One region of the Streptomyces sp. MUSC 14 genome, then DNA from elsewhere that is predicted to be linked to it. Evidence: riboswitches for the same ligand, from Rfam matches in the RefSeq annotation. Region 1 holds a riboswitch; each other region holds the start of a gene.
The links. A riboswitch is a leader RNA that binds a small molecule or an ion and turns the genes downstream of it on or off. The one in region 1 is predicted to bind cobalamin.

Region 1 (9,719 bases):
CCAGCCGGCGCCGTACGACCTCCACCCGCTGGTCGGGCTCGCGGGAGGCCGCGACCTCCACGGTCAGCCCGAACCGGTCCAGCAGCTGCGGGCGCAGCTCGCCCTCCTCCGGGTTCATCGTGCCGACGAGCAGGAACCGGGCCGCGTGCCGCACGGAGACGCCCTCGCGCTCCACGTACGAGGCGCCCATCGCCGCCGCGTCCAGCAGCAGGTCGACCAGGTGGTCGTGGAGGAGGTTGACCTCGTCGACGTACAGGATGCCCCGGTGCGCGTCGGCCAGCAGGCCCGGCTCGAACGCCTTCACGCCCTCCGCGAGCGCCCGCTCGATGTCGAGCGCGCCGACCAGCCGGTCCTCGGAGGCGCCGACGGGCAGCTCGACCATCCGCGCCGGCCGTGCCGTACCCGGTGCCGGCTCGTGCGGGCCGTCGGGGCAGCCCGGGTCCGGTGCCGCCGGGTCGCAGGAGAACCGGCAGCCGGCGACGACGGCCACCTCGGGCAGCAGCGCCGAAAGGGCGCGTACGGCCGTCGACTTGGCCGTGCCCTTCTCGCCGCGCACCAGTACACCGCCGACGGCGGGGCTGACCGCGTTCAGCAGCAGCGCGAGCCGCAGATCGTCCTGGCCGACAACGGCCGTAAAGGGGAAGGGGGTGCTCACTGGTCTCCCTCCAGGTCGCCTTCGAGCTCCAGGTAGGTGGCGCGCAGCCGCTCCAGGGTGTCCGCGTCCGGCTCGGCCCACAGGCCCCGGTCCGCGGCCTCCAGGAGCCGCTCGGTGATGCCCCGCAGCGCCCACGGATTGGACTTCTTCATGAAGTCCCGGTTCTCCGGGTCGAAGACGTACTCCGCGCTGAGCTTCTCGTACATCCAGTCGTCCACCACACCGGCCGTGGCGTCGTAGCCGAACAGGTAGTCCACGGTCGCCGCCATCTCGAAGGCGCCCTTGTAGCCGTGCCGGCGCATGGCCGCCATCCAGCGCGGGTTGACCACCCGGGCCCGGAAGACGCGGTGCGTCTCCTCGCCCAGCGTCCGCGTCCGCACCTGGTCCGGTACGGCCGAATCACCCACGTACGCCTCGGGGTTGGCGCCGGTCAGATGCCGGACCATGGCGACCATGCCACCGTGGTACTGGAAGTAGTCGTCCGCGTCGACCAGGTCGTGCTCGCGGGTGTCGACGTTCTTCGCCGCCACCGCGATCCGCTTGAACGCGGTCTCCATGTCGCCGCGCGCCGCCCGCCCGTCGAGCCCGCGCCCGTAGGCGTAGCCGCCCCAGACCGCGTACACCTCGGCGAGGTCCGCGTCGGAGCGCCAGTTGCGGGCGTCGATCAGCGGGAGCAGACCGGCGCCGTACGCGCCCGGCTTCGAACCGAAGACACGGGCCGTCGCGCGGCGCCGGTCGCCGTGCTCGGCGGTGTCCTCGTCGGCGTGCGCCTTCACGTAGTTGCTCTCGGCGGGCTCGTCCAGCTCCGCCACGGCCCGCACGGCGTCGTCGATCAGGCCGACGACGTGCGGGAACGCGTCCCGGAAGAAGCCGGAGATCCGGACCGTGACGTCGATGCGCGGCCGGCCCAGCTCCGCCGGGGGCACGATCTCGAAGCCCGTCACCCGGCGCGAGGCGTCGTCCCACACCGGGCGGCAGCCCAGCAGCGCCAGGATCTCGGCGATGTCGTCGCCCTGGGTGCGCATCGCGGAGGTACCCCAGACCGTCAGGCCGACGGACTTCGGGTACGCGCCCGTGTCCTGGAGGTACCGCTGCACCAGCGAGTCGGCGAGCGACTGCCCGACCTCCCAACTCAGCCTGGACGGAATGGCCTTGGGGTCGACCGAGTAGAAGTTACGGCCGGTCGGCAGGACGTTCACGAGGCCGCGGGTCGGCGAACCCGACGGGCCCGCCGGGACGTAACCGCCGTTCAGCGCCCGCAGGATGTGCCCGATCTCGTCCGTGGTGCGCGCCAGCCGGGGTACGACCTCGTCGCACGCGAACTCCAGCACCCGGACGGCGTCCGGGAGTTCGGTGCCGAGCACGCCCCGCAGCACGGCGGGCACGACCGCACGGTCCCACGCCCGCGCCTCCATCCCCTCCGCGATCCCCCGGCACAGCTGCTCCAGCAGGTCGATCGCGTCGGCGGCCGTCCGGGAGGGACCGGCGGCCAGGTCCGTCAGCTCCGCCGGCACCTTCACCGGCGCGCCGGGCTCGGCCAGCAGCTCCTTCTCGACCAGCCCGAAGTGAGCGGCCAGAGCGGCCCGGAGGCCCGGCAGGGCGTTCGCCTGCCCGCCCCACACCTGGGACGCCCGCAGCACGGCCAGTACCAGGTTCACGCGCGGCTCGCCGACCGGACCGCCGCCCAGGACGTGCAGACCGTCGCGGATCTGCACGTCCTTGATCTCGCACAGATAGCCGTCGATGTGCATGACGAACTCGTCGAAGGCGTCGTCGTCCGGCTGCTCGTCCACATGCAGGTCGTGGTGCAGCTCGGCCGCCTTGACCAGCGTCCAGATCTGCGCCCGCACGGCCGGGGCCTTGGTCGGGTCCAGGTCGGAGACGAGCGCGTACTCGTCGAGCAGCTGCTCCAGCTTGGCCAGGTCGCCGTAGGTGTCGGCGCGGGCCATCGGCGGCACCAGGTGGTCGACCACCGTGGCGTGCCCGCGCCGCTTGGCCTGGGTGCCCTCACCGGGGTCGTTGACGATGAACGGGTAGACGAGGGGGAGGTTCCCGAGGACGGCGTCCGGGGCACAGCCGCCGGAGAGCCCGAGCCCCTTGCCCGGCAGCCACTCCATCGTGCCGTGCTTGCCCATGTGCACGATCGCGTCCGCGCCGAAGCCCCCCTCCGACGGCGCGGCCTCCAGCCACCGGTACGCCGCCATGTAGTGGTGCGAGGGCGGCATGTCGGGGTCGTGGTAGATCGCGATCGGGTTCTCCCCGAAGCCGCGCGGCGGCTGGATCATGACGACGACGTTCCCGAACCGGAGGGACGCCAGCACGATGTCCTCGCCGTCGACGTACAGGCTGCCCGGCGGCTCGCCCCACGCCTCGGTCACGGCCCCCTTGAGGCCGGGGTCGAGCTTCTCGAACCACGCCCGGTAGTGCGCCAGCGGCACCCGCGCGGGCGCGGCGGCCAGCTGCTCCTCGGTCAGCCACTCCACGTCGTGACCGCCGGCCTCGATGAGCCGGTGGATCAACTCGTCGCCCTCGGAGGGGTATTCGGTGAGCCCGTACCCGGCGTCCCGGAACGCGTCCAGCACCCGCACCGCCGACGCGGGCGTGTCCAGACCGACCGCGTTGCCGACCCGCGAGTGCTTGGTCGGGTACGCCGTGAAGACCAGCGCGATCTTCTTCTCGGCGTTCGGCTTGTGCTTCAACCGGGCGTGCCGCAGGGCGATTCCGGCCACGCGCGCGGCCCGCTCGGGGTCGGCGACGTACACCGGGACCTCGTCCGGACCCTGCTCCTTGAAGGAGAAGGGCACGGTGATCAGCCGGCCGTCGAACTCCGGGATGGCGACCTGCATCGCCGCGTCCATGGGGGACAGGGCGGCGTCCGACTCGTCCCAGGCCTTCTTCGACGAGGTGAGGCAGAGCCCTTGCAGCACCGGGATGTCCAGGTCGGCGAGGGCGCCGATGTCCCAGGACTCCTCGTCGCCGCCCGCCGAGGCCTGCGACGCGTGCGTGCCGCCCGCCGCGAGTACGGTCGCGACCAGCGCGTCGGCCCTGCCCAGCAGCTCGTACAGCCCGGCGTCCGCGCCGCGCAGCGAACCGCAGTACACGGGGAGGGCGTTCGCGCCCTCCGCCTCGATCGCCTCGCACAGGGTGTCCACGAAGGCGGTGTTGCCGCTCAGCTCGTGCGCCCGGTAGAAGAGCACGCCCACGGTCGGGCGGCCGTCCCGTGCCGCGTACGAGCCGTGGGCGCCGTACTCCGGCATCTTCCGCGGCTCCTCGAAGCCCTCGCCGGTCAGCAGCACGGTGTCCGACAGGAACCGGGACAGCTCCAGCAGGTTCGCCGGGCCGCCCTCGACCAGGTACTTCAGCGCCTCCGCGACCACACCGGCCGGCACCGAGGACTCGGCCATCAGCTCCGCGTCCGGTACGCTCTCGCCGCCCAGCAGCACCGTCGGGATCCCGGCCGCCTTCAGCGCGGCGAGCCCGTCCTCCCAGGCCCGCTTGCCGCCGAGCAGCCGTACGACGGCGAGGTCCGCGCCGTCCAGCAGTCGCGGCAGCTCCTGCCGGACGTCCACCCGGGTCGGGTTGCCGATGCGGAAGTCCGCGCCGGAGGCCCGGGCCGCCAGCAGGTCCGTGTCGGCGGTGGACAACAACAACACTGTGCTCATGCGGGCGCTCCCGGTGGAATGAAAGGCAGTCCTTGCGGCGCGCCCGACTCGATGAGCCGCCACAGCGCGTCCGTGTCCGCGTGCTGTTCGATCAGGTCGCCGAGCCGGTCGAGCTGCTCCTCGCGCAGCGCGGCGAAGGAGGTGTCCGGCGCGGGCACGAAGCGGCGGCCCGCGGCGGCGGCCACCTCGCGCAGGAAGGCCCGCCGGAAGCCGTCCGACTCCAGCGAGCCGTGCCAGTGGGTGCCCCAGGTCTGCCCGGCCCGGCAGCCGTCCAGGAAGGCTTCCCCGCCGGTCACTTCGGCGACCCCGTGATGGATCTCGTACCCCTCGACCCGCTCGCCGAGTGCCTCCCCCTCCGGCCGGGCAAGGGTCTTCTCGGGGGCGAACCGCACCCTTAGGGGCAGCACCCCGAGGCCCTCGACCCGCCCCCGGCGGCTCTCGACCTCGTCCTCGATGTGCTCACCGAGGATCTGGAAGCCGCCGCAGATGCCGAGGACGGGCCGGTGTTCGGCGGCCCTGCGGCGCAGCGCGTCCGCGAGCCCCCGCTCGTGCAGCCACTCCAGGGCCCGGACCGTCCCGCGGGTGCCGGGGACGACGACGAGGTCGGCGTCGGCCAGCTCCTCCGGGCGGTCCACGAACCGCACCACGACGCCCGGTTCGGCGGTGAGCGCGTCCACGTCCGTGAAGTTGGACATCAGGGGAACGGCACAGACGGCGACCCGCAGTACGTCTTCCCCCAGGGGCTCGATGACGTTCGACTCCCGTACCGCACCCCGCAGCGAGACGCGGAGCCCGTCCTCCTCGTCGATGCCGAGGCCGTGTTGGAAGGGGAGCACGCCGTACGTCCGCCGGCCGGTCAGGCCGTGCAGCATGTCGAGCCCGGGCTCCAGAAGGCTCACGTCCCCCCGGAACTTGTTCACCAGGAACCCGGCGACCAGCTCCTGGTCCTCCGGCGAGAGCAGGGCGACGGTGCCGAAGAAGGAGGCGAAGACGCCCCCGCGGTCGATGTCGCCGACCACGAGCACGGGCAGGCGCGCGTTCCGCGCGATCCCCATGTTCACGATGTCGGTCCGGCGCAGATTGATCTCGGCCGGGCTGCCCGCCCCCTCACAGATCACCGCGTCATACGTGCCCCGCAACTCGGCCAGGCAGTCCAGCACCGTGCCGAGCAGCTTCTGCTGCCGCCCGCCGTGATAGCCGCGGGCGCTCAGCTCACCCACCGGCCTGCCCAGCAGCACGACCTGGCTGCTCTGTTCGCCGCCCGGTTTGAGCAGCACCGGGTTCATCAGCGCGGTCGGCTCGACCCGGCACGCCTGGGCCTGCATGGCCTGCGCCCGGCCGATCTCCGCGCCCTCGCGGGTCACGAAGGAGTTGAGCGACATGTTCTGCGCCTTGAACGGCGCGACCTTCACGCCCTGGCGCACCAGCCACCGGCAGATCCCGGCCGTCACGACGCTCTTGCCGGCGTCGGAGGTGGTGCCGGCGACGAGGAGTCCCCCGTTCACTTCCCACGTCCCTTCGGGCTCTTGACGCTGCTGACGACGAGCCGCGCGGCGACCGTGGTGCCGAGCGCGAGCAGGCCGACGCGGCGGGAGAGCCGCGCCGCCCGGTCGATGTCGGCGACCCGGACGGCCCGCCCGGTGTCCCCGCCCAGCACGGGCCGGTGCTCGACCCGTCCGCCGTAGGAGAGCGTCCCGCCCAGGCGGACGCCGAGCGCACCCGCGAACGAGGCCTCCACGGGCCCGGCGTTGGGGCTCGGGTGCTTGCGGGCGTCGGCCCGCCAGGCGCGCAGGGCGCCGCGCGGGTCGGGTCCGGCGACGGCGGCGAGTACGGCGGTCAGCCGGGCCCCCGGCCAGCCGGCCACGTCGTCGAGTCGGGCGGAGGCCCAGCCGTAGCGGCGGTGGCGCGGGGACGTGTGACCCACCATCGCGTCCAGGGTGTTGACGGCCCGGAAGCCGAGCAGTCCGGGCACCCCGGCCACGGCGCCCCACACCAGGGCGCCCACGACGGCGTCGGAGGTGTTCTCGGCGACGGACTCGACCACGGCCCGGGCGATCCCGTCGGCGTCCAGCGACTGGGGGTCCCGGCCGCACAGGTGGGGCAACCGGGCGCGGGCCGCCTCGATGTCACCGGCCTCCAGCGCCCGTCCGATGGTGCGGGCCTCGCGGCCCAGCGACGTACCGCCGACGACCGACCAGACGGCGGCGGCGGTCAGGGCGGCGGAGGCGGCGGGGGAGGGGCGTACGGCGCGTGCGGCGGCCGCGCCGAGTGCGACGGCGCCGCCCGCACACACGACGGTGTGCAGCGTGCCCCAGCCGCGGTGGTCGCGCCACAACACGCCTTCCACGGCAGCGGCCGCCCGCCCGAACGCGGCGACCGGATGCCCACGGCGCGGGTCGCCGAGGAGCAGGTCACCGAGAAGGCCGGCGGCGGCGCCGTACGCGTAGGAGCGATCGGCACCCATGGGCTCAGCCGGCCGTGGGTGCGGGAGCGGGCCTGGTACGGGTCCTTCGGCAGCCGGGCATGGCGATCGGTGTCCTCACTCAGGGTGTCCGCGCCCTGGTTCGACGAGATTCGGCGGTGAGAGTTCCTGGCTCCCGGGGGTTCTTCCCCGGTGACAGTGGCGGGACCGCGCCGGATTCGCACCGGCTTCCTCTCCTGCCGCCGTACATGGCCCGGGCAGTCCACCACGGGCCCGGAACGGCCGTCAACTTGCCGTTGACCTGCACGGGGAGAGTGTGCCGATCCCCACATCGCGGGGCACGTGGGGCCGCCCGGCATGGCAAAGGCTCCCCTGCGTCATGGACGCAGGGGAGCCTTTGCCGGTGCCGTTCTGTCAGCTCTTGGAGACGATCAGGAAGATGCCGTACGCCACCGCCGCCGCGCAGGCCGCGAAGCAGACGTAGGCGCCGGTGACGGCGAGGGCGGCGGAGTCGCCCTGGGCCGCGGCCTGTTCGCGCCGGGTCAGGCCCCTGATGCCGAGGGTGAACAGGACCACGAGGCCCACCGTGAACACGAGGCTGACGCCGAAGACGGAGCCGATGGCCGACCAGTCGATCTTCATGGGGATGCTTCCTTGGTAACCGAGGGGGCCGGGGTCAGACGGTGGTGGCCGGGGGAGCGACCGAGGCGACGGGGGCCGTGGGCTCCGTGCCGGCCGGGGCGGGGATCGTGGCGGTCAGATCCTCGCCGATCGTCCCCGAGGGGGGCGGGGCCACCGCGGCGATGGCGGTGGTCACCACACCGGCGGGCACCTCGGTCTCCTCGACGACGTTGGTGTGGTCGACGACCTCGCGGCGGGACATCTTCCAGATCGCGGCGCTCGACGTGACCAGGAAGACGGCGACCACGGCGGTGCCCCAGTCGCCGAGGTCCGTGACGGACTCGGCGCCCGCGCCGACCAGCGCGGCGGCCGGGAGCGTGAGGATCCAGGCGACCAGCATGCGGGTCGCGGTGGACCAGCGGACCACCCCGCCCTTGCGGCCGACGCCGGTGCCCATCACCGCACCGGAGACGACGTGCGTGGTGGAGAGGGAGAAGCCCAGGTGGGAGGAGGCCAGGATGGCGGTCGCGGCGCTGGTCTGGGCGGCGAAGCCCTGGCGCGGCTCCAGGTCGGTCAGGCCCGTGCCCATGGTGCGGATGATGCGCCAGCCGCCGATGTAGGTGCCGAGCGCGATGGCCAGGCCGGCGGAGAGGATCACCCAGGTGGGAGGGTTCGAGCCGGGGGCGATGGCGCCGCCCGCGATCAGTGCGAGGGTGATGATGCCCATCGTCTTCTGGGCGTCGTTGGTGCCGTGGGCCAGGGAGACCAGACCGGCGGAGGCGATCTGGCCGACGCGGTAGCCCTTGCGGGAGGCCTCGCTCTCGGCCTTGCCCTCGGTCCTGCTGTCGACGCCGTACGACAGCCGGGTGGAGATCATGGCCGCGATGCCCGCGACGATCGGCGCGGCGACCGCCGGGAGCAGCACCTTGGTCACCAGCACGTCGCCGTGCACGGCACCGAAGCCGGCCGAGGCGATCGTGGCGCCGATCAGACCGCCCATCAGAGCGTGCGAGGAACTGGACGGGAGGCCCACCAGCCAGGTCACCAGGTTCCAGAGGATCGCGCCGACCAGGGCGGCGAAGATGACCTCGGGCCGGATGCCCTTCTCGTCGACGAGTCCCTTGGAGATCGTGTTCGCGACCTCCACGGACAGAAAAGCGCCGACCAGGTTCAGGCCGGCGGACATGGCAACTGCGATCTTGGGCTTCAGGGCGCCTGTCGAGATGGTGGTGGCCATCGCGTTGGCGGTGTCGTGGAAACCGTTCGTGAAATCAAACGCGAGTGCGGTTACCACCACAATCGCGAGGATCAGCGAGAAGCTTTCCATTTACCCAGGCAATCGTTCGAGGTCATTGGCTGGACGAACGTAGGCAACCTGGATGAACGGAAGGTGAACTGGGGCGGGCTTGGTGGTGTCCGGGGCGGGCGGATGGGATTCCGTTTGTCTCCGGGCGCCGCCCGCGCCCCGGGCGCCCCATGGCTGTCAGCCGTGCGCGAAGGTCCGCAGCCGGCCGGTCGAACCGTTGAAGAGATCCTGGTCACCCGGCAGAGCGCCGTCGGTGGCGTGCTGCCAGAACGTCCAGTACTGCCAGCCGCCCGGCAGCGGCCCCGGTCCCGAGGTGTCGTGTCCGGCGATCCACAGCGGGTTGCTGGCGGAGAACGCGCCGCTGTTGCCGGTGCACAGCTTCCACCACTGGGTGGTGGTGTAGATCACCGGGCGGCGCCCGGTCTCGTTGCGCACCTCGTCGCTGAAGGACCGGATCCAGCGGACCATCTGCTTCTTCGTCAGCCCGTAGCACTTGCGCTTCTTGCTGTACGGGTTGTACTCGATGTCGAGCGCGGGCGGCAGGGTCCAGCCGTCCGCCTGCCAGCCGCCGCCGTGCCGCACGAAGTACCGGGCCTGTGCCGTGCCCGAGGAACTGTCCGGCAGTGCGAAGTGGTAGGCGCCCCGGACCAGGCCGGCGGCACGGGAGCCGTTGTACTGCTCGGCGAAGTAGGGGTTGCGGTAGCTCGTCGCCTCGGTCGCCTTGACGTAGGCGAAGCGCGCGCCGTTGTTCCGGGCCGCCTGCCAGCCGACGTGCTTCTGGTGCGAGGAGACGTCGTGCCCCCGGGGCAGGCCCGAGGCCGCGGCCGGGGGGCCGGCTGCGGGCACCGCGAGGGCGAGTGCCGCCGTGACCGCGGCGAGGGCACCGGCGCGGCGACGGAGAAGGGTGCGTACACGGGCCATGTGTCTCCCCGGGTCGGCGGATGGTGTGGCGTCCGGCGAACAAGAGGGCTCATTCAAGGCCTGGCGAGCGTCGAAGTGTGACTGTTTCTCGGCGATTCGAGACAGGTTCCGCCCATTGGGGGTAGGTGATGG
Region 2 (9,719 bases), on a different contig from region 1:
GGGCGCGAACGGGACATGGCCCGGCGGCCTTCCCACTCACCTGCGCCCCGAGGGAGGCGGCCCGATGAGATACACAAAACTGCGGGACCTGGAAGTCTCCCGGATCGGTCTGGGGGCCATGGGCATGTCCTTCGGCTATACGGGCTCGGGAGCGGACGACGGGGAGTCCGTCCGTGCCATGCACCGGGCCTTCGAACTCGGTGCGACGTTCCTCGACACCGCCGAGATCTATGGGCCGTACACCAACGAACGGCTCGTCGGCCGGGCGATCAAGGGCCGCCGCGACCAGGTGGTGCTCGCCACGAAATTCGGACTCGTCTCCCACGCGGGCGGCGGTCCGGGGCAGTTGGACAGCAGCCCGGGGAACATCCGCACTGCCGTGGAGGGTTCGCTACGCCGGCTCGGGACCGACCACATCGATCTCTGCTACCAGCACCGCGTCGACCCGCACACCCCCATCGAGGACACCGTCGGTGCCCTCGCCACGCTTGTCGCCGAAGGCAAGATCCGCCACGTCGGCCTCTCCGAGGCAGGCCCCGCCACGATCCGCCGCGCCCATGCCGTCCACCCGATCACCGCGCTGCAGTCCGAGTACTCCGTGTGGACCCGTGACCCCGAGAAGGCTGTGCTGCCGGTCCTGCGAGAACTGGGCATCGGATTCGTGGCGTACGCGCCACTCGGCCATGGCTTCCTCACGGGCACCGTCCGCTCGACCGGGCACTTCGACGCCACCGACCTACGGGCGGACAATCCCCGCTTCGCCGGGGAGAACTTCCCGCGGAACCTGCACATTGCCGATGAGATCGAGGCCGTCGCCGCGGAGGCCGGCGCCACCCCGGCGCAGATCGCCCTCGCCTGGCTGCTCGCCCGGGGAGACGACGTCGTCCCCATCCCCGGCACCCGACGGGTCACCCGCGTCGAGGAGAACACTGCGGCCGCCGATGTCCGGCTGAACCCCGAGCAGTTCGCGCGGCTCGACGCCCTCCCGCCTGCTGCGGGAGAGCACCACACGGAGGAACAGATGCGGATGATGGACCGCGACTGACAGTTCACTCCGGGGTCGATGATGTGCGCCGGGTCTGGTGACGGTGAAGGCGCCGGCACCGACCACGGTGGCGTTCTTCCAGCGTGACGTGCGGGGCGGATCTTGATCTCGCCGGGCAGGGTCCTGGCGGTTGTGCCGGGGTGGACGGTGTGAAGTAGCCGCCCTGATAGAGGGTGACCTCGCCGTTGGCGCGACTCTTGCGCTCGCGTGCGCCGAGGGTCCAGGCGGTTCGGACGGGTCGGCGGGTGTGATCGCTGATGTCGAGCCGGGCGAGTGCGGCGGCGAGCTTCAGGCGAGCGGTCGAGAGCTCCCGTGGCTGTCCCGGCGCCCTTGGTAGCGTACTTGCGATGTACGCCACTGCGGCCCGCCAGGTCAGCTCTTGGCCGTCGTTGAAGTCGGCGGATCGGATGGTGCGGACGTCGAGTTGGCGGCCGAACGTGAAGACGTGGGTGGGGCCGTCGACCCGGACCTTGGCTGCGGCAGCGGTGATGGCGCCGGTGAGCAGTTCGGCGGTGACCCAGGCCGGGGGCGGGGTGTCTCCGCCGCCGGGGCCGTCGATGCGGATCACGGCGTGGAAGTGGACGGCACCGCGCTTTTGGTACTCGGCGACCTCGGCGAAGGACACGCGGGCGTCGTCGCGCAGACACCGTTGTGAGACCCCCCCGCACGCGGCGACCTCGCGGCGCGGGTGGAGGGAGAAGCGCCGCCGGACGAGGCCTGCGTGGGCGTTCCGGACGACGGGCGGTTGTGGACGGGGCCGAAGCCGGGCGCGGTGAAGGCGAACACGCGGGGGTGGGCGACGACGTGTTCGGGGGTGCCCTTGCCGTCCCGCAGTCCGGCGGTGATCAGGTCTCCGCCGAGCGCTGCCCGTTCGAGAGCCGCCGGCTCGCCCACATCACGGTGCAGGAGGGGTCACCGCCAAGGCGCTTGTCGGCCCTGATGTGAGCCATCCGAAAGAGCTTACGGCGGGTCGGTGCGGCGTCCGCGCGGCGAACGCCGCGACCTGGCCAACACTGTGGCAGTGTCCGCGCAGGTCACGACGTTTCTGCTGTGGTGGGGCGGGTGGGACTCGAACCTATTCCGGTGATGCTTCTCACCTGCGACGATGCCAGAGGAACGGACATAACCATCCCTTTCCATCTGACTGCATCCGCCTCGATCCCGCTCGATCGGACGCCGTGTGTCGGCCGACATACGGATTCCACCGCCCGTACGACGTGGCGCGATCCCGCGGGCCACCCACAGCGCCACTCAGCACCATGACATCATGCGTACGATGCTCGAACCCTCGAGGGGAAGCCGGCCCTTGCTGCCCATCAGTGGTGCTTCCAGGCAGAGACCACATCTCATGCCCTGGATTGTGCGGTCCCCTCGCCGTCTTCTACCGGATACGGCACAAACGTGCTGCTGTTCTGGTCGATGAGCAGCGAGCGGCCGAGCGGGGGCGCGGCCCGCTGGGAGCAGTCGAGGCGTTCGCAGACGTGGCAGCCCATGCCGATGGGGGTGGCGGCGGAGGCGTTGTCGAGGTCCAGGCCGTCGGAGTAGACGAGCCGGGAGGCGTGGCGGATCTCGCAGCCGAGGCCGATGGCGTAGGTCTTGCCGGGTTCGCCCCAGCCGCCGCGGTGCCGAGTGACGGCTCGGGCCGTCCACAAGTAGCGTTGGCTGTCGGGCATTTCGGCGATCTGGACGTGGATGCGTCCGGGGGCGGCGAATGCTTCGTAGATGTTCCACAGCGGGCAGGTGCCTCCGGCGCGGGAGAAGTGGAACCCGGTCGCGGACTGGCGCTTGGACATGTTGCCGGCTCGGTCGACCCGCACGAAGGAGAAGGGGACCCCGCGCAGCCGAGGGCGCTGGAGGGTGCTCAGGCGGTGGCAGACGGTCTCGTAGCCGAGCCCGTAACGGTCGGTCAGGCGCTCGATGTCGTATCGCGCCTCCTCAGCCGCCGCATGGAAGGCGCCGTACGGCAGGATCAAGGCGGACGCGAAGTAGTTGGCGATGCCGATCCGGGCCAGGGCATGGGCCGTAGAGCCGGGCGGGAAGTCCTCCGCTGCCAGCCGGTCGAGGTCCTCGCCGTGTTCCAGCAGGGCCAGTTGGGTTGCCATGCGGAAGGCTCGCTGGCCGGGGCGCAGTCGCGGGGACAGGTGGAGGGTGCGGCTTCTCCCGTCGTAGTGGTGCAGTCGGTCGCCGGGCTCGGCGGCCAGGTGGATGCCGTGCACGTCGGCAAGTCTCGCGGTGAGAGCACCTATGACCTCGCCCGGCCGTATACCGATCTCCTCGGCCAGTCGCTCGGCGGCGAGGTCGGTGTCGTGCAGGTAGTTCTGGCGGCGGTAGAAGAAGTCCCGGATCTCCTCGTGAGGTGAGGACACGCTCTCGCGGTCGCCGTCGCGACCGTCCGCCGCCCCGGCCAGGCGCTCCGACAGCTGCTGGTTGCGGCGGCCGAGGTCGATCAGGACCTGGGCGACCCCGGGCAGGCGGGACGCCAGGTCAGCCAGGTCGGAGGCGGAGACACGGGCTCCCGCGATGTCTCCGGCCAGCGCCTCGCGCAGGTCCGCCACCAGACGGGTCGCGTCCCGCTCGGAGAAGAAGCCCGGGTCGACCCCGAACGCCTCCGTCAGCCGTAGCAGCACGGGCACGGTGAGCGGACGGGAGTCGTGCTCCATCTGGTTCAGATAGCTCGGTGAGATGCCCAGCAGTCGGGCCAGGTCGGCCTGGCTCATCCGGCGGTCCTCCCGTAGCCGCCGAAGCCGCGCTCCCGCGTACGTCTTGCTCACCGGCCACTCCTCCGTCCCAGGGGCCCGACCCGGGCCAGCGTACGGGAATGTTCATCTCTCCCCGGCTTCGCAAGATTGGCAAAAGGCGCCGAGAAGATTTGCAGAACTTGGCAAGCAGCCACACTTGATGGCACTCCGTGCCAGTGCCAAAGTTCCAGTGCGGCCCGCCGGACCCGGCAGGCACCGCCCGGAACCGGGGCGCGATTCACTGCCCTGACGTCGGAGATCCCGGCAAGGACGGTGACTGCACCGGCAGCATTGCTCACCATCACCCGTCCAGAGTGACGGCGGGCCGCATCCCATCAATAGACACGCAGTGCCATCCAGCTTCGGAGCGGCTCGGAATTGGCAGATGCAACAGACCGAGGAGACGGTGACAGTCATGGCAGAGGCGAGGACGCAGGCGGCCGAGAAGCTCGCGCGGCGCTGGGCCACCGACCCGCGTTGGCAGGGCATCGAGCGCACCTACGGCGCCGAGGACGTGGTCCGGCTCTCGGGCAGCGTCCGTGAGGAGCACACCCTGGCCCGGCGTGGCGCCGAGCGGTTCTGGCGCCAACTGCACGCGCAGGACTACATCCACGCCCTCGGTGCGCTCACCGGCGGCCAGGCTGTCCAGCAGGTCAAAGCGGGTCTGCAAGCCATCTATCTGTCCGGCTGGCAGGTCGCTGCCGACGCCAACCAGGCCGGTCACACCTACCCCGACCAGAGCCTGTACCCCGCCAACTCCGTTCCCCAGGTGGTCCGTCGGATCAACAACGCGCTGCTGCGCGCCGACCAGATCGCCACCGCCGAGGACGCCGGGGACGCCACAGACTGGCTCGCGCCGATCGTCGCGGACGCGGAGGCCGGGTTCGGAGGTCCGCTAAACGCCTTCGAGCTGACCAAGGCGATGATCGCGGCCGGTGCGGCCGGTATCCACTACGAGGACCAGCTCGCCTCGGAGAAGAAGTGCGGCCACCTCGGGGGCAAGGTCCTGGTGCCGACCTCGCAGCACATCCGCACCCTGAACGCGGCACGCCTCGCGGCCGACATCGCCGACGTGCCCACGGTGATCATCGCCCGCACCGACGCGCTCGCCGCCAACCTGCTCACCACCGACGTGGACGAGCGCGACGCCGAGTTCGTCACCGGCGAGCGCACCACCGAGGGCTTCTACCGGGTCCGGGCCGGCATGGCCCCGGTGATCGCACGCGGCCTGGCTTACGCCCCATACGCCGACCTGATCTGGGTCGAGACGGGTACGCCCGACCTCGCCCAGGCCCGCGAGTTCGCCGAGGCCATCCACGCCCGCTACCCGGACCAGATGCTGGCCTACAACTGCTCGCCCTCCTTCAACTGGAAGGCGGCGCTGGACGACGACCAGATCGCCAAGTTCCAGCGGGAGCTGGGCGCGATGGGCTACAAGTTCCAGTTCATCACCCTGGCCGGGTTCCACTCCCTCAACCACGGCATGTTCGACCTCGCCCGCGGCTACGCCGAGCACGGCATGACCGCCTATGTCGACCTCCAGGAGCGGGAGTTCGCCGCGCAGGCGCACGGCTTCACCGCCGTGAAGCACCAGCGCGAGGTCGGCACCGGTTACTTCGACCTGGTCTCCACCGCCGTCAACCCCGCCTCCTCCACCACCGCCCTGGCCGGCTCCACGGAGGAGGAGCAGTTCCACTAGGCCGTGCCTGACCGGGCGCCACGCCCTGGCCGCCCTCTTGGCCGAGCGGAGGGCAGACGAACGTCCCCGTCCCCCTCCTCTCCCCTTCCCTCAGGAGAACCCGATGTCCACCATCGCCCCGCCGCACCATGTCCGTGTCCTCGCCGCCGAAGGTCACCGGCACGGAGAGATCGTCACCCCCGCCGCCCTGGAATTCGTGGGCCGACTGGCCGCCGCGTTCGGGGACCGCCGCCGGGAACTGCTGAAGGAACGCCGCAGGCAGGTACTGCGGCTGGCATCGGGCTCCCCGCTCGACTTCCCGATGGTCACCTGCGCCGTCCGGGCCGACCCGACCTGGCGCGTCGCACCGCCCGCGCCCGGGCTGACCGATCGCCGCGTCGAGATCACCGGCCCGCCCGACCGCCGTATGACCGTCAACGCACTGAACTCCGGCGCCAAGGTGTGGATGGCCGACTTCGAGGACGCCACCGCACCCACCTGGGACAACGTCATCGGCGGACAGCTCAGCCTGCTCGATGCCATCGAAAGGCGCATCGACTTCACCACCGGGCAGGGCAAGGAGTACCGGCTCGCGGAAGGGGACAAGCTCGCCACGATCATGGTCCGTCCGCGCGGCTGGCACCTGGACGAGGAACACCTGGAGTACGACGGCCGGCCCGTGCCCGCCGCACTGGTCGACTTCGGCCTGTACTTCTTCCACTGCGCCCAGCGGCAGATCGACGCCGGGTACGGCCCGTACTTCTACCTGCCCAAGCTGGAGAACCGGTACGAGGCCAGGCTCTGGAACGACATCTTCGTCCTCGCCCAGGACCTGCTCGGCATCCCCCGCGGCACCGTCCGCGCCACCGTTCTCATCGAGACGATCACCGCCGCGTTCGAGATGGAGGAGATTCTCTACGAACTGCGCGAGCACAGCGCGGGCTTGAACGCGGGTCGCTGGGACTACCTGTTCAGTGTCATCAAGACCTTCGGCCACCGCACCGACTTCCTGCTGCCGGACCGCGCGCAGGTCACGATGACCGCGCCTTTCATGCGCGCCTACACCGAACTCCTCGTCCGCACCTGCCACAAGCGGGGCGCCCACGCCATCGGCGGCATGGCCGCCCACGTCCCCGGCAAGGACCCCGCCGCCAACGAGGCCGCGCTCGCCAAAGTCCGGCTGGACAAGGAACGGGAGGCGGAGGACGGCTTCGACGGCTCCTGGGTCGCCCACCCCGCACTCGTGCCCGTCTGCCGCCAGGTGTTCGACGCCGTCCTCGGCGACCGGCCGCACCAGCAGGACCGCACCCGCGACGACGTGGACGTGACAGCGCGGCAGCTGCTGTCGGTGCGCCGCATCAGCGGGCCGCCGACTCCCGAGGGGGTCCGCACCAACATCGCCGTGGCACTGCGCTACTTCGCCGCCTGGCTGCGCGGACAGGGCGCGGTCGCCCTCTACGGCCTCATGGAGGACGCCGCCACCGCCGAGATCGCCCGCGTGCAGATCTGGCAGTGGCTGCGCCACCGGGTGATCGACCGGGAGAAGGTCCTCGCGCTGCTGGACGACGAAGTGGCGGCGTTGGGCGCCGAGTACCCGTGGGCACCGGTGGACGACATCCGCGCCCTCTTCGAACGGACGGCGATGTCCGGCGAGTTGCCGCTGTTCTTCACCCCGGACGCGTACACCCGCCACCTCGTGCGGCAGACGGGGGCCGAGATATGAGCGGGAACATCCGACGGGTCGGTGTGGTCGGCGGAGGGCAGATGGGCGCCGGGATCGCCGAGGTGTGTGCGCGAGCCGGCCTGGACACCGTGGTGTGCGAGGTGGACGCGCTCACTGCTCGCGCCGCGCAGCAGCGGGTGGCGGCGTCGCTCGAACGCGCGGTGCGGCGCGGGAAGCTGGCGGAGGCCGACGCCGGGGACGCGCTCGCCCGCCTGGTCTTCACCGGCAGTCTCGACGACCTGGCCGACCGGCAACTGGTCGTCGAGGCGGTCCTGGAGAACACCGATGCCAAGACCGAGGTGTTCGCGGCGCTCGACAAGATCGTCGAGGACCCGCAGGCCGTCCTGGCGACCAACACCTCCTCCCTTCCGATCATGCGTCTGGGCATGGCAACCGGCCGCGCGGACCGGGTCGTGGGGCTGCACTTCTTCAACCCCGTGCCCGTGCTACCCCTGGTGGAGGTGGTGACCTCCCTGCACACGTCACCGGAGACGGTCGCCGCGGTCGGGGACTTCGCGACGGGCACGCTCGGCAAGACGGTGATCCACTCCCGGGACCGGGCCGGCTTCGTCGTCAACGCCCTGCTCATCCCCTACCTGCTCTCCGCCGTGCGGATGGCGGAGTCCGGGTTCGCCACGGCCGCCGACATCGACGCGGGCATGGAGCTGGGCTGCGCCCACCCGATGGGTCCGCTGAGGCTCGCCGACCTGATCGGCCTCGACACCGTCGCCTCCATCGCGGAGTCCCTCTACGACGAGTTCCGCGAACCCCTCTACGCCCCGCCACCGCTCCTGGCGCGGATGGTGGAGGCGGGACTGCTGGGCCGCAAGACCGGTCGGGGGTTCCACACCTACGACCAGGACTGAGGGCCTGGTCCGACGCGGGCTGAGGGGCCCGCACCGCCGCAGGGGTGAGGGTCCCGCGCGGCGTGACAGGGAAAGGGGCGGGAAGCGCGAGTGCGGCGCTTCCCGCCCCTCGTTGTGCCTCATTCGACACGCTCTTCCTCACCTTCCGGATTCTGGACGGTGTTCTTCCTTTCGCGGCGCCACCCCGTAGGCTGACCGCAGCAGCTGGTTCGCCCCGTCCGCCAGGCGGGGTGTCGTAAGAGGGAACCCGGTGGGAATCCGGGACTGCCCCGCAGCGGTGAGCGGGAACGACCGCCGTCATACGCACTGGGTCCGACGTACCGGACCTGGGAAGCGACGGCCATTAGGTGTCCTCCGGCAAGGAGGGCGGGCCCGTAAGTCCGAAGACCTGCCAACTGCCCGCGTGCGGATCGTTCCGTGCGCGGACATCCCGGTGACCTCGAGGGCGGGTCGGCGTACACACCAGACGGAATCGACCGTGCCTTTGCCGCGCGGGGTCGTCGCCGTCCGGTGCGTCACCCCTTCGCGCTCTCGTCCCGTCCCCGGGATCTCAGGGATTCGTCTCGCGAAGGAGATCTCCGTGACAGCGAAGTCCGCAGCCGCGGCAGCACGGGCCACCGTGTACGGCTACCCCCGCCAGGGTCGGCACCGGGAACTGAAGAAGGCGATCGAGGGCTACTGGAAGGGCCGCGTCACCGCTGACGCCCTCCGGGACACCGCCGCCGAACTGCGTCGCACGAACTGGCTGCAGCTCGCCGACGCCGGCATCCACGAAGTGCCGACCGGCGACTTCTCGTACTACGACCACGTCCTCGACACGACCGTCATGGTGGGCGCGATCCCCGCACGCCACCGCGCAGCCGTCGAGGCCGACGCCCTGGACGGCTACTTCGCCATGGCACGGGGCACCCAGGACGTCGCCCCGCTGGAGATGACCAAGTGGTTCGACACCAACTACCACTACCTGGTCCCCGAACTGGGCCCCGACACCGTCTTCACGGCCGACTCCGCCAAGCAGGTCGCCGAGCTGAAGGAAGCCCTCGCCCAGGGCCTCACCGCCCGGCCCGTGCTGGTCGGACCCGTCACCTACCTCCTGCTCGCCAAGCCCGCCCCCGGTGTACCCGCCGACTTCGAGCCGCTGACTCTGCTGGACCGGCTGCTGCCCGTATACGCCGAGGTCCTCGCCGACCTGCGCGCGGCCGGCGCCGAGTGGGTCCAGCTCGACGAACCCGCCCTCGTGCAGGACCGCACCCCGGCCGAGCTGAACGCCGCCGCGCGCGCCTACCGCGACCTCGGCGCCCTCACCGACCGGCCCAAGCTGCTCGTCGCCTCCTACTTCGACCGGCTCGGCGACGCCCTGCCGGTCCTGGCCAAGGCCCCCGTGGACGGGCTGGCGCTGGACTTCACCGAGTCCGCGTCCGCCAACCTGGAGGCACTCGCCGCCGTCGGTGGACTGCCCGGCAAGCGCCTGGTAGCCGGTGTCGTCAACGGCCGCAACATCTGGATCAACGACCTGCAGAAGTCACTGTCCACCCTCGGCACCCTCCTCGGGCTCGCCGACCGCGTCGACGTCGCCGCCTCCTGCTCCCTGCTGCACGTCCCGCTCGACGCCGCCGCCGAGCGGGACATCGACCCGCAGATCCTGCGCTGGCTTGCCTTCGCCCAGCAG
Region 3 (9,719 bases), on a different contig from region 1:
GCGGTCCACGCCGGTGTCGGTGACCTCGACCAGGGTCGCCGGGGACCAGTGCGGGTCTCGGTCCTTGTCGATGACCTGGGCGCGGATGCCCTCCACCAGGTCCGGGTGGAGCAGAGCGGCGCAGGAGACGCGGTACTCCTGGTCGAGGACCGCCTCCAGCGGGCCCAGGCGCCGGGCGCGGCGCAAGGCGGCCAGGGTGACCTTCAGAGCGGTCGGCGACTTGGTCAGCAGGGTCTGCGCCGCGTCCTTGGTCGCGGGAGTCCCATGGTCCAGCAGCCGGTTCACGATGTCCTCGACGGTGTCCGCCGAGTAGCAGCCGTCGATCCACTCTCGTCGTTCCGTCAACTCGCCCTGCGGGGAGGGCTGTACGTGACGCCGTAGCGCGTCCCGTACGGGTTTCTCGGCAAGGTCGTCCAGGAAGGCGCCCAGTCCGGTGCACGGCAGGTAATGGTCGGCGAGGCCGCACAGCAGGGCGTCGCCGGCGCCGATCTGTGCGCCGGTCAGGGCGAGGTGGGTGCCCAGTTCGCCCGGGGCGAGGGCGAGCAGGTAAGTGCCGCCGACGTCGGGGACGAAGCCGATGCCGGTCTCGGGCATGGCGATGCGCGACCGTTCGGTGACGATGCGGACGCTGCCGTGCGCGGATATGCCGACGCCGCCGCCCATGACGATGCCGTCCATGACGGCCACATAGGGCTTGGGGTAGCGGGCGATGCGGGCGTTGAGGCGGTACTCGTCGCGCCAGAACGCGGCGGAGGCGCTGCCGTCGCCGTCGCGGGCGTCGTCGTGGATGCTGCGGATGTCGCCGCCCGCACACAGGCCGCGCTCCCCGGCGCCGGTGACGACGACGGTCTGAACAGCCGGGTCGTGCTCCCACGCGGTCAGGGCCTCGTCGATGCGCCGGACCATCTCGTGGCTGAGTGCGTTGACGGCCCCCGGCCGGTTGAGCGTGATGTGGGCGGCCCGGCCTGCGGTGCGGAAGAGGACGGGTTCGTCGGTGGCGGTCATCCGAACGCCTCCGTCAGGCCGCGGGCCACGATGACACGCATGATCTCGTTGGTTCCTTCCAGGATCTGATGGACGCGCAGGTCGCGGACGATCTTCTCGATGCCGTACTCGCTGAGGTAGCCGTAGCCGCCGTACAGCTGGAGCGCCCGGTCGGCCACCGAGTACCCGGTGTCGGTGGCGAACCGCTTCGCCATCGCGCACAGGTACGGGGCCTGCGGGTCGCCCGCATCGAGTGCGCGGGCGGCCTGCTGGACCAGGGCTCGGGCGGCGGCGAGTTCCGTCGCCATGTCGGCGAGGCGGAAGCGCAGCGCCTGCGCGTCGAGCAGACGTGTGCCGAATGCCTCCCGGTCGGCAAGGTGGGCAAGACTTCGGTCGAGGGCACTGCGGGCGCCGCCTAGCGAGCAGGCGGCGATGCCGAGACGGCCGCCGTTCAGGCCGTTCATCGCGATCCGGAAGCCCTCGCCCTCGCGTCCGAGGAGCCGGTCGGCGGGCAGCCGTACGCCGTCCAGGACGACCTGGCGGGTCGGCTGGGCGTTCCAGCCCATCTTCCGTTCGTTCGGCCCGAAGGAGATGCCCGGGTCGTCCTTGTCGACCACGAACGCCGAGACACCGTCCGCGCCGTCGCCGCCGGTCCGGGCCATGACCACGTACAGCTGGGAGGCACCTGCCCCGGAGATGAACTGCTTCACACCGGTCAGTACGTAGTCGTCGCCGTCTCGGACGGCCCGGGTGGTCAGGGCCGCCGCGTCGGAGCCGGCACCCGGTTCTGTCAGGCAGTAGCTGGCCAGGTCCTCCATCGCGCACAGCCGGGGCAGCCACCGGTCGCGCTGGGCGCCGTCGCCGTAACGGTCGATCATCCAGGCGACCATGTTGTGGATGGAGAGGTAGCCGGCGATGGACGGGCAGCCCGAGGCCAGTGTCTCGAAGACGAGGATGCCGTCGGCACGGCTGAGGCCGGAGCCGCCGGACTCCTCCCGGACGTAGACGCCGCCGAGTCCGAGCCCGGCGGCCTTGCGCAGGACATCGACGGGGAAGTGCTTGTCGCGGTCCCAGTCCAGGGCGTGCGGGGCCAGGTGGTCCTGAGCAAAGTCGAGGGTGGTCTCGACGAGAGCCTGCTGGTCCTCGGTGAGCAGGGTGATGGTCATCGTCCGCTCACCCCATCGTCGGGATCGTGAAGCTCGCGCCCTCGCGCAGACCGGCGGGCCAGCGCGAAGTGACCGTCTTGGTACGGGTGTAGAAGCGGATCGCGTCCGGCCCGTGCTGGTTCAGGTCGCCGAAGCCGGAGCGCTTCCAGCCGCCGAAGGTGTGGTAGGCGACCGGCACCGGAATGGGCACGTTGACGCCGACCATGCCGGTGTCGACCCGTCGGGTGAAGTCGCGGGCCGTGTCGCCGTCACGGGTGAAGATCGCGACACCGTTGCCGAAAGCGTGCTCACTCGGCAGGCGCAGGGCCTCCTCGTAGTCGGCGGCGCGCACGACCGACAGCACGGGCCCGAAGATCTCCTCCTGGTAGATACGCATGGCGGGGGTGACCCGGTCGAAGAGCGAGGCCCCGGCGAAGAAGCCGTTCTCGTGGCCGGGGAGCACGAAGTCCCGTCCGTCCACGACCAGTTCGGCACCCTCCTCGACACCGAGGTCGACGTACGAACGCACCCGGTCCACCGCGTCCCGGCCCACCAGTGGGCCGAAGTCGACGTCGGGGTCGTCGCTGCGACCGATCCGCAGTGAGCCGATGCGCTCCTTCAGCCTGGCGACCAGTGCGTCGGCGGTGTCCTCACCCACGGGCACGGCCACGGAGATGGCCATGCAGCGCTCGCCCGCCGACCCGTAGCCGGCGCCGATCAGGGCGTCCACCGCCTGGTCGAGGTCGGCGTCCGGCATCACGATCATGTGGTTCTTGGCGCCGCCGAAGCACTGGGCGCGCTTGCCATGGGCGGCGGCCGCGGCATAGACGTGCGCGGCGACCGGCGTGGAGCCGACGAAGCCGAGGGCGGCGACGCGGGGGTCTTCGAGGAGGGTGTCGACCGATTCCCTCGCGCCGTTGACGACGTTGAGGACTCCGGCCGGCAGGCCCGCCTCCAGGAACAGCTCGGCGAGCCGGAGCGGCACGGACGGGTCGCGCTCGGACGGCTTGAGGAGGAAGGCGTTGCCGCAGGCCAGTGCCGGGGCCGCCTTCCACAGCGGGATCATCGCGGGGAAGTTGAACGGCGTGATCCCGGCGACCACACCGAGGGGCGCCCGCAGGGAGTGGACGTCGATGCCGGTACCCGCGTTGTCGGTGAACTCGCCCTTGAGCAGGTGCGGGATACCGGCGGCGAACTCCACGACCTCCAGGCCGCGTTGGATGTCGCCGTGTGCGTCGGCGATCGTCTTGCCGTGCTCGGAGGACAGCAGCCGGGCCAGCGCGCCCTTCTCCTGCTCGACAAGGTGCAGGAAGCGCAGCAGGACGCGGGCACGGCGCTGCGGGCTCCACGCGCCCCACTCGCGCTGCGCCTCGACGGCGACGCCGATCGCCGCCTCGGTCTCGGCCCGGTCCGCCAGGGGCACACGTGCCTGGACCTCGCCGGTATTGGGGTCGTACACATCGCCGTAGCGTCCCGAGGTTCCCGGGGTGTGCTTGCCGCCGACGAAGTGGGTCAACTCGCGTACGGCGCTGGGGTCGTGCGGACGGATCATGGGTGCCTGCTCTCGTCAGGTGGAGGTGATCCGGGATGGCGCGCCGGACCGGCACGCGTGGACGCGGTGGCGTACACGGGCATGCAGAAGCGACGCGAGAACGCGAATGGCGCGTGGTCAGGCGGTGACGACGGGAGTGCGGCGGGCCTGACGCCAACGACGGAGTCCGCCGGGACCGTGAATGCGCACCGGTGCCATGCGTGTCAGCTCCATCCTCGTGGACAACACGGAACATCCCACGGCCGGTATCCTGACTCCCGGATCAGCGCGCGCCGTCCGCCTTCCCGACATGCTGCTCGTCAGTGGCGTCCTGCTCGACGGCGTACTCCCCGGTCACAGTGGCGGGACCGTGCCGGAATCACACCGGCTTCCCTGCACCGCGGGCCTACCCCTCGAATATATAGTTGGACGTCCTAGTAAATCCACCCCGCAGTCGTATCTCCACTACCTCCCCAGGTCAGGAGGGGTCGGATTCGGCCGTTCTGGCGGCTGCGAAGCGCACGCGCGCCCGAAGCGGGCCTTGCGTGCGGCACGCCGGAAGGGCGTCAGTACGGCCGGGCCGCAGTGGCCTCCTGCAACTCGCGCATCGGGTCGGCAACCGAGGACCCCAGCACCTCCATCAGTTTCGGTGAGTGGTCGGACATCGATCACCGGCGGCCGGCTGTACCAGCTTCGGCACACCCCTTTGCCACATGAGCAAGAGGCATTCTCGATGTCCGAAGTGTCCCGCCCTCGCATTCCGGAGCGTACGCCGAGCAGGGCTCCTGCGGCGGGAGTCGCGCGACGTCACCGTTGCTCGTTCGGGCCAGCCACGAACCGCTTGCGCATGCCAGGCGCCCCGCGGGCGTGGCGCGCCAGGACCGAACCGTCGATGTGACTCATGCGCTCGCCAAGACCCGTTCCGCCTCGGCTCGCTCGCCCGGCCTGAGGACGTCGTAGCCGTACTGCTCGTGCATTCCACGGTGCGCGAAGTGCGGTAGGTCTGCTCCGGTGGCGGATTGCGGCAGGCAGCACGGCGCAAGGTGGCCAGTACGACCTGCCTTGTCGCACGAAGGCCGTCTCGGTGGCACGGGGGAGTCCACCGAGACGGCTCCGCCCAGAGTAGATCCCGTGAGTCCACCGGTCTACAACCTCACGTGCAGTGAACCTGGACAACTCACTTACGGCATCATCGGCCTCTTCGTGGTCGTCCGGGCCGCGGCCATCGGCCACTGGCGCCTGGCCAAGGTCGAGGAACGCTGGAGCGCCCGCACCGCCGATACCGGCTGAGGCCACAGCTGCCCGTTCCGACAGCAGGAAGGCTCCCGCGAGGAACTTCCTCCCGGGAGCCTTCCGTTGTGCCGCCTGCCCGTGAAGGGTGAGAAGACGATCACAAGGCAGGACGCTCAGGTGTTTCGCGGCGCCCTACGACGTCACGGCGCGAGCAGCAGGCTGTTGCCGCGCTCCTTGGCGGCGGCGTAGCGCTTGGCTACGTCCTGCCAGTTGACGACGGCCCACATCGCCTCGATGAAGTCGACCTTCTGGTTCTTGTACTGCAGGTAGAAGGCGTGTTCCCAGGCGTCGAAGACCAGGATCGGGGTCGAGCCCTGGCCGACGTTGCCCTGGTGGTCGTAGACCTGCTCGACGACCAGCCGGCCGCTCAGCGGCTCATAGGCGAGCACGCCCCAGCCCGAACCCTGCGTGGTGGCGGCGGCCTTGGTCAGCTGGGCCTTGAAGCCCGCGTAGGAGCCGAAGGACTCGGCGATGGCATCCGCCAGCTCGCCCACTCCGTCCTTCTCCAGCGGTTCGCCGCCGCCGTCACCGGTCATGTTGTGCCAGTAGATGCTGTGCAGGATGTGCCCGGAGAGGTGGAAGGCCAGGTTCTTCTCCAGGCCGTTGATGGAACCCCAGGACTCCTTGTCCCGGGCCTCCGCGAGCTGCTCCAGCGTGTCGTTGGCGCCCTTGACGTACGCCGCGTGGTGCTTGTCGTGGTGCAGCTCGATGATCTCGGGGCTGATGACCGGGGCGAGCGCCGAGTAGTCGTACGGAAGCTCCGGGAGCGTGTACACGGGCATGTCCAACGTCCTCCGCCTTCTCACTTGTTGCCAATAAGATGCAAGTGCACGCTAACAGCAAGAACTCAGCGTTGCCGATCAGGCGTTGGTCCTAGGACTCCTTCCGTGTCACCGTCGGCGTGGAAGCACCGGTCGGCCCTGGGGCACCACGAGAGGGCGGAGAAATGGGGAACCTTTCGTCGCCGCCGCGCGGAGATGTCCGCCCGACGGATCTCCGCGCTCTGCTGCGGCGAGGCGGCCTGCGCTGCACGGCGGCCCGGCTGCTCGTCCTGGCCGTGCTCGGGGCACCCGAGTGTCATCTGTCCGCCGCGGAGATCCGTGCCGAGCTGCCCCGCATCGGCTCAGCGGTCCACCACACCACGGTCTACCGCACGCTCGACGCCCTGACCGCGGTGGGCCTCGTCCATGTCGTCCACGGGCCCGGCCCGACGCGTTACGGCATCACCGGCGAGCCGCACCACCACGCGGTGTGCCAGGGCTGCGGAGGCGTCTCGGCCGTCGCGGCCGCACATCTGGCCGAGGCGGTGCGAAGGATCGAGGAGCTGACGGGTCTCCGCCCCGACTCGTCGGGGTCGCTGATGCTGTTCGGCCTGTGCGGCGATTGCGGCTGACCTGCCGTGTGGCGCCACACCCGGGCGGCGCCATGGGGATCACCGCTCACGGACACCTACTCGGCCGGCTGTTCCGCCGCCCCGCGCGCCATGCCTGCCTCCCACTTCTCCTCAATGCGGCCGACCTTCCACACCGCGAAGGCCACGGCCCAGGTGGCGAAGAACAGGCCGACGATGACATAGCCGACGAGGTTCAGGTCCAGGCCGGAGACCCAGTCCCAGAAGGGGCCGTGCAGTCCGGCCTGGTCCGCTACCAGACCCAGCAGCTCAACGGTGCCGATGATGAGCGCGACGGCCACCGACAGGCCGGTCATGGTGAGGTTGTAGTAGACCTTCCGCACCGGCTTGGAGAACGCCCACTCGTAGGCGAAGTTCATGAACGAGCCGTCGATGGTGTCGAGCAGGGACATGCCGGCCGCGAACAGGACCGGCAGGCACAGAATCGCGTACCAGGGCAGCCCGGAGGCGGCGCCGGAGCCGGCGAGGACGAGCAGGGCGACCTCGGTGGCGGTGTCGAAGCCGAGGCCGAAGAGGAGCCCCACCGGGTACATCTGCCATGGCCTGGTGATCGCCTTCATCACGCGGCCGAGTAGGCGGTTCATGAACCCGCGGCTGTTGAGCTGCTCCTCCAGGGCGGCCTCGTCGAAGTGGCCGGCTCGCATCTGCCGGAAGACCTTCCAGATGCCCGCCATGATCACCAGGTTGATGATCGCGATGAGGTAGAGGAACGTGCCTGAGACGGTCGTGCCGATCCAGCCGGTGATGTCGTGCAGCGAGGAGTTGTCGTTCTCGACGGGGCCTGCCAGTTCCTTGACGCCCAGGGAGAGCAGGAAGGCGAGAGCGAAAACGATCGTGGAGTGCCCCAGCGAGAACCAGAAGCCGACCGACAGCGGCCGCTTGCCCTCACCCATCAGCTTGCGGGTGGTGTTGTCGATCGCCGCGATGTGGTCGGCGTCGAAAGCGTGCCGCATGCCGAGGGTGTATGCGGTGACACCTATGCCTATGCCGAAGGTCTTCGTGCCCAGGCTGTAGTGCTCCGGCGCGACGATCGCCACCAGCGTGAACCAGCCGATCACGTGCAGCGCGAGGATGAACGCCGCCATCCCGCCGGCACTGGCCCACTCCTTGCGGGTCATCGACGTGCGGATGCGCTGCCACGAGAAACCTCGCCCGCCGTCCCGGGCAGTCGGGCTCGCGGGAGCGGAATCAGGTGCGGTGGTCATGGGGTCCCGGCCTCACTTCTCGGTGAGCGTCTGTTTTCAGCCGCGCCTTTCAGGTTTCTGCAATCACATTGCAACTACAACGAACATGCGGCAAAGACCACACCAAGTCGCATCGCCGCGCGGAGGGTGGCGCCACAACCGCCGACCTCCTTATTGCATACTCCTTGCAGTAACAAGTTTTGGGCAGGAAGGATCTGTATGAGCCCCACCCCGATCGTGCTGGGCATCGAGTCGTCCTGCGACGAGACCGGCGCCGGCCTGGTCCGGGACGGGCGGCTGCTCGGGCACGCGATCGCATCGAGCATGGACGAGCACGCCCGGTACGGCGGCGTCGTGCCCGAGATCGCCAGCCGCGCCCACCTGCACGCCCTGCGCCCGGTGATCCAGCAGGCCCTGGACCAGGCCGGGCTCACACTGTCCGCCGTCGGCGCGGTGGCCGTCACGACGGGGCCAGGATTATCCGCCGCGCTCCAGGTCGGGCTGGCCGGCGCGAAGGGGCTGGCGTACGCACTGGGCGTCCCGCTGTACGGCGTCCACCACCTCGCCGGCCACGTCGCCGCCGACACGCTCGAACACGGCCCGCTCCCTGACCCCTGCATGGTGCTGATCGTCTCCGGAGGCCATACCTCGCTCCTCCTCGTCCGAGATCTCGCCCGCGATTCGATCGCCCACCTGGGCGACACTCTCGACGACGCGGCGGGCGAGTGCTTCGACAAGGTCGCGCGGGTCTTCGGGCTGCCGTACCCCGGCGGACCCGCCGTCGACCGGGCAGCGCGCGCGGGGGATCCGCACGCTGTCCCCTTCCCCCGCCCGCTTCCCGGTTCGTACGACTTCTCCTTCTCAGGGCTGAAGACAGCGGCTGCGCGCTGGGCCGAGAGTCACACGGCCTCCGAACTGCCAGTCGCCGACGGGGCGGCGTCCCTCCAGGAGGCGGTCGCGGACGTGCTCACCCGCAAGGCGGTCGCAGCCTGCCTGGAGCACGGCGTGGGCACACTCGTCGTGGTCGGCGGGGTCGCCGCGAACTCCCGGGTGCGCGCGCTGGCAGAGAAGCGGTGCCGGGCCGCCGGACTCACCCTGCGCGTGCCACCCCTGCGGCTGTGCACCGACAACGGCGCGATGATCGCCGCAGTCGGCGACCTCCTCGTACGGGCCGGAGCCGAACCAGCCCCCCTGGACGTGTCCATCGACCCGTCGGCACCCCTGGAGTACGCGGCCCTGCACCCAAATGCCACGGCAAGGGTGGCCGCCTGATGACCTCGGACATCCGCGTCTTCCACGGCGAGGACCTGCTGTCCCACTCCGACGCCCTGCGCTCCGTCTACCTCGACGCCTTCTGCGCCCCTCCGTGGAACGAGGATGAGAAGCAGGCCACGGAATTCGTCGGCCGACTGGTGCAGGACGTCAAACGCCCCGGCTTCACAGCAGCGCTCGCCGTCACGGGGCTGGACGTCGTCGGCTTCACCATTGCCTGGAGCACGGCGTCCCCCTTTCCCGCCGACCGCTGCTATCCCCAAGCCGCCGCCGGCCTAGGCAAGGAACGCACCACGGAGTGGCTCTGTGGCGCCCGCGAGATAGACGAACTCGCCGTCCGCACCGCAGCCCGCGGCACCGGCCTCGCTGCCGAGTTACTGAAGACGGTCATCGCCGACGCGCCCGAGGGCCGTTCCTGGCTGCTCACCTCACTCCGGTCGCCCCGGGCCATGGACTTCTACCGCCGCCAGGGCTGGACCCAGGCCACCCACCCCTCCCCCGAGGGCAAGGGCATCGCCGTCTTCCTCGGTCCCCGACATCCGGCGCGCGCCCTCGCCGCCCCGCCTCTCGACCTTTGAATGCCTCCGCAGGGATGCGGCCCCGCACACTCCCCACTCGAAGCAAGAGGAGGAACCATCCCGTGACCGTTACGGCACATATCAACACCGAGCGCCCTGTGGCGACGCTCATCAACGTCTTCACCGTCTCCCCCGACTGTCAGTCCGAACTGATCGCTCTGCTCGCCCACGCAACCGAAGAGACGATGAAGCACCAACCCGGCTTCATCTGCGCCAACTTCCACGCCTCCCAGGACGGCGAACGCGTCATCAACTACGCCCAGTGGGAGAGCGAGGAGCACTACCGCGCGATGCTCGCCACCCCCGAGGCCCGGGTCCACA

Region 2: another riboswitch for cobalamin. It lies ahead of metE (5-methyltetrahydropteroyltriglutamate--homocysteine S-methyltransferase); the one in region 1 lies ahead of BIV25_RS05240 (cobalamin biosynthesis protein).
Region 3: another riboswitch for cobalamin. It lies ahead of BIV25_RS02800 (CoA-acylating methylmalonate-semialdehyde dehydrogenase); the one in region 1 lies ahead of BIV25_RS05240 (cobalamin biosynthesis protein).

Annotation. Positions count from the first base shown of each region.
Region 1 is NZ_MLYN01000009.1:145,942-155,660, forward strand. It holds gene BIV25_RS05225 (putative cobaltochelatase) at 1-655, opposite strand, end outside; gene cobN (cobaltochelatase subunit CobN) at 652-4,317, opposite strand; gene BIV25_RS05235 (cobyric acid synthase) at 4,314-5,822, opposite strand; gene BIV25_RS05240 (cobalamin biosynthesis protein) at 5,819-6,781, opposite strand; cobalamin riboswitch at 6,879-7,021, opposite strand; gene BIV25_RS05245 (hypothetical protein) at 7,154-7,381, opposite strand; gene BIV25_RS05250 (inorganic phosphate transporter) at 7,416-8,687, opposite strand; gene BIV25_RS05255 (lysozyme) at 8,844-9,587, opposite strand.
Region 2 is NZ_MLYN01000007.1:306,617-316,335, forward strand. It holds gene BIV25_RS02700 (aldo/keto reductase) at 65-1,045, shown strand; gene BIV25_RS46300 (replication initiator) at 1,050-1,688, opposite strand; gene BIV25_RS54190 (replication initiator) at 1,610-1,939, opposite strand; gene BIV25_RS02715 (short-chain fatty acyl-CoA regulator family protein) at 2,392-3,816, opposite strand; gene aceA (isocitrate lyase) at 4,199-5,482, shown strand; gene aceB (malate synthase A) at 5,586-7,184, shown strand; gene BIV25_RS02730 (3-hydroxybutyryl-CoA dehydrogenase) at 7,181-8,050, shown strand; cobalamin riboswitch at 8,239-8,461, shown strand; gene metE (5-methyltetrahydropteroyltriglutamate--homocysteine S-methyltransferase) at 8,631-9,719, shown strand, end outside.
Region 3 is NZ_MLYN01000007.1:327,757-337,475, forward strand. It holds gene BIV25_RS02790 (enoyl-CoA hydratase/isomerase family protein) at 1-1,005, opposite strand, end outside; gene BIV25_RS02795 (acyl-CoA dehydrogenase family protein) at 1,002-2,150, opposite strand; gene BIV25_RS02800 (CoA-acylating methylmalonate-semialdehyde dehydrogenase) at 2,158-3,681, opposite strand; cobalamin riboswitch at 3,904-4,085, opposite strand; gene BIV25_RS50750 (hypothetical protein) at 4,792-4,950, shown strand; gene BIV25_RS02805 (superoxide dismutase) at 5,094-5,735, opposite strand; gene BIV25_RS02810 (Fur family transcriptional regulator) at 5,900-6,346, shown strand; gene BIV25_RS02815 (HoxN/HupN/NixA family nickel/cobalt transporter) at 6,403-7,569, opposite strand; gene tsaD (tRNA (adenosine(37)-N6)-threonylcarbamoyltransferase complex transferase subunit TsaD) at 7,768-8,820, shown strand; gene BIV25_RS02825 (GNAT family N-acetyltransferase) at 8,820-9,398, shown strand; gene BIV25_RS02830 (antibiotic biosynthesis monooxygenase) at 9,461-9,719, shown strand, end outside.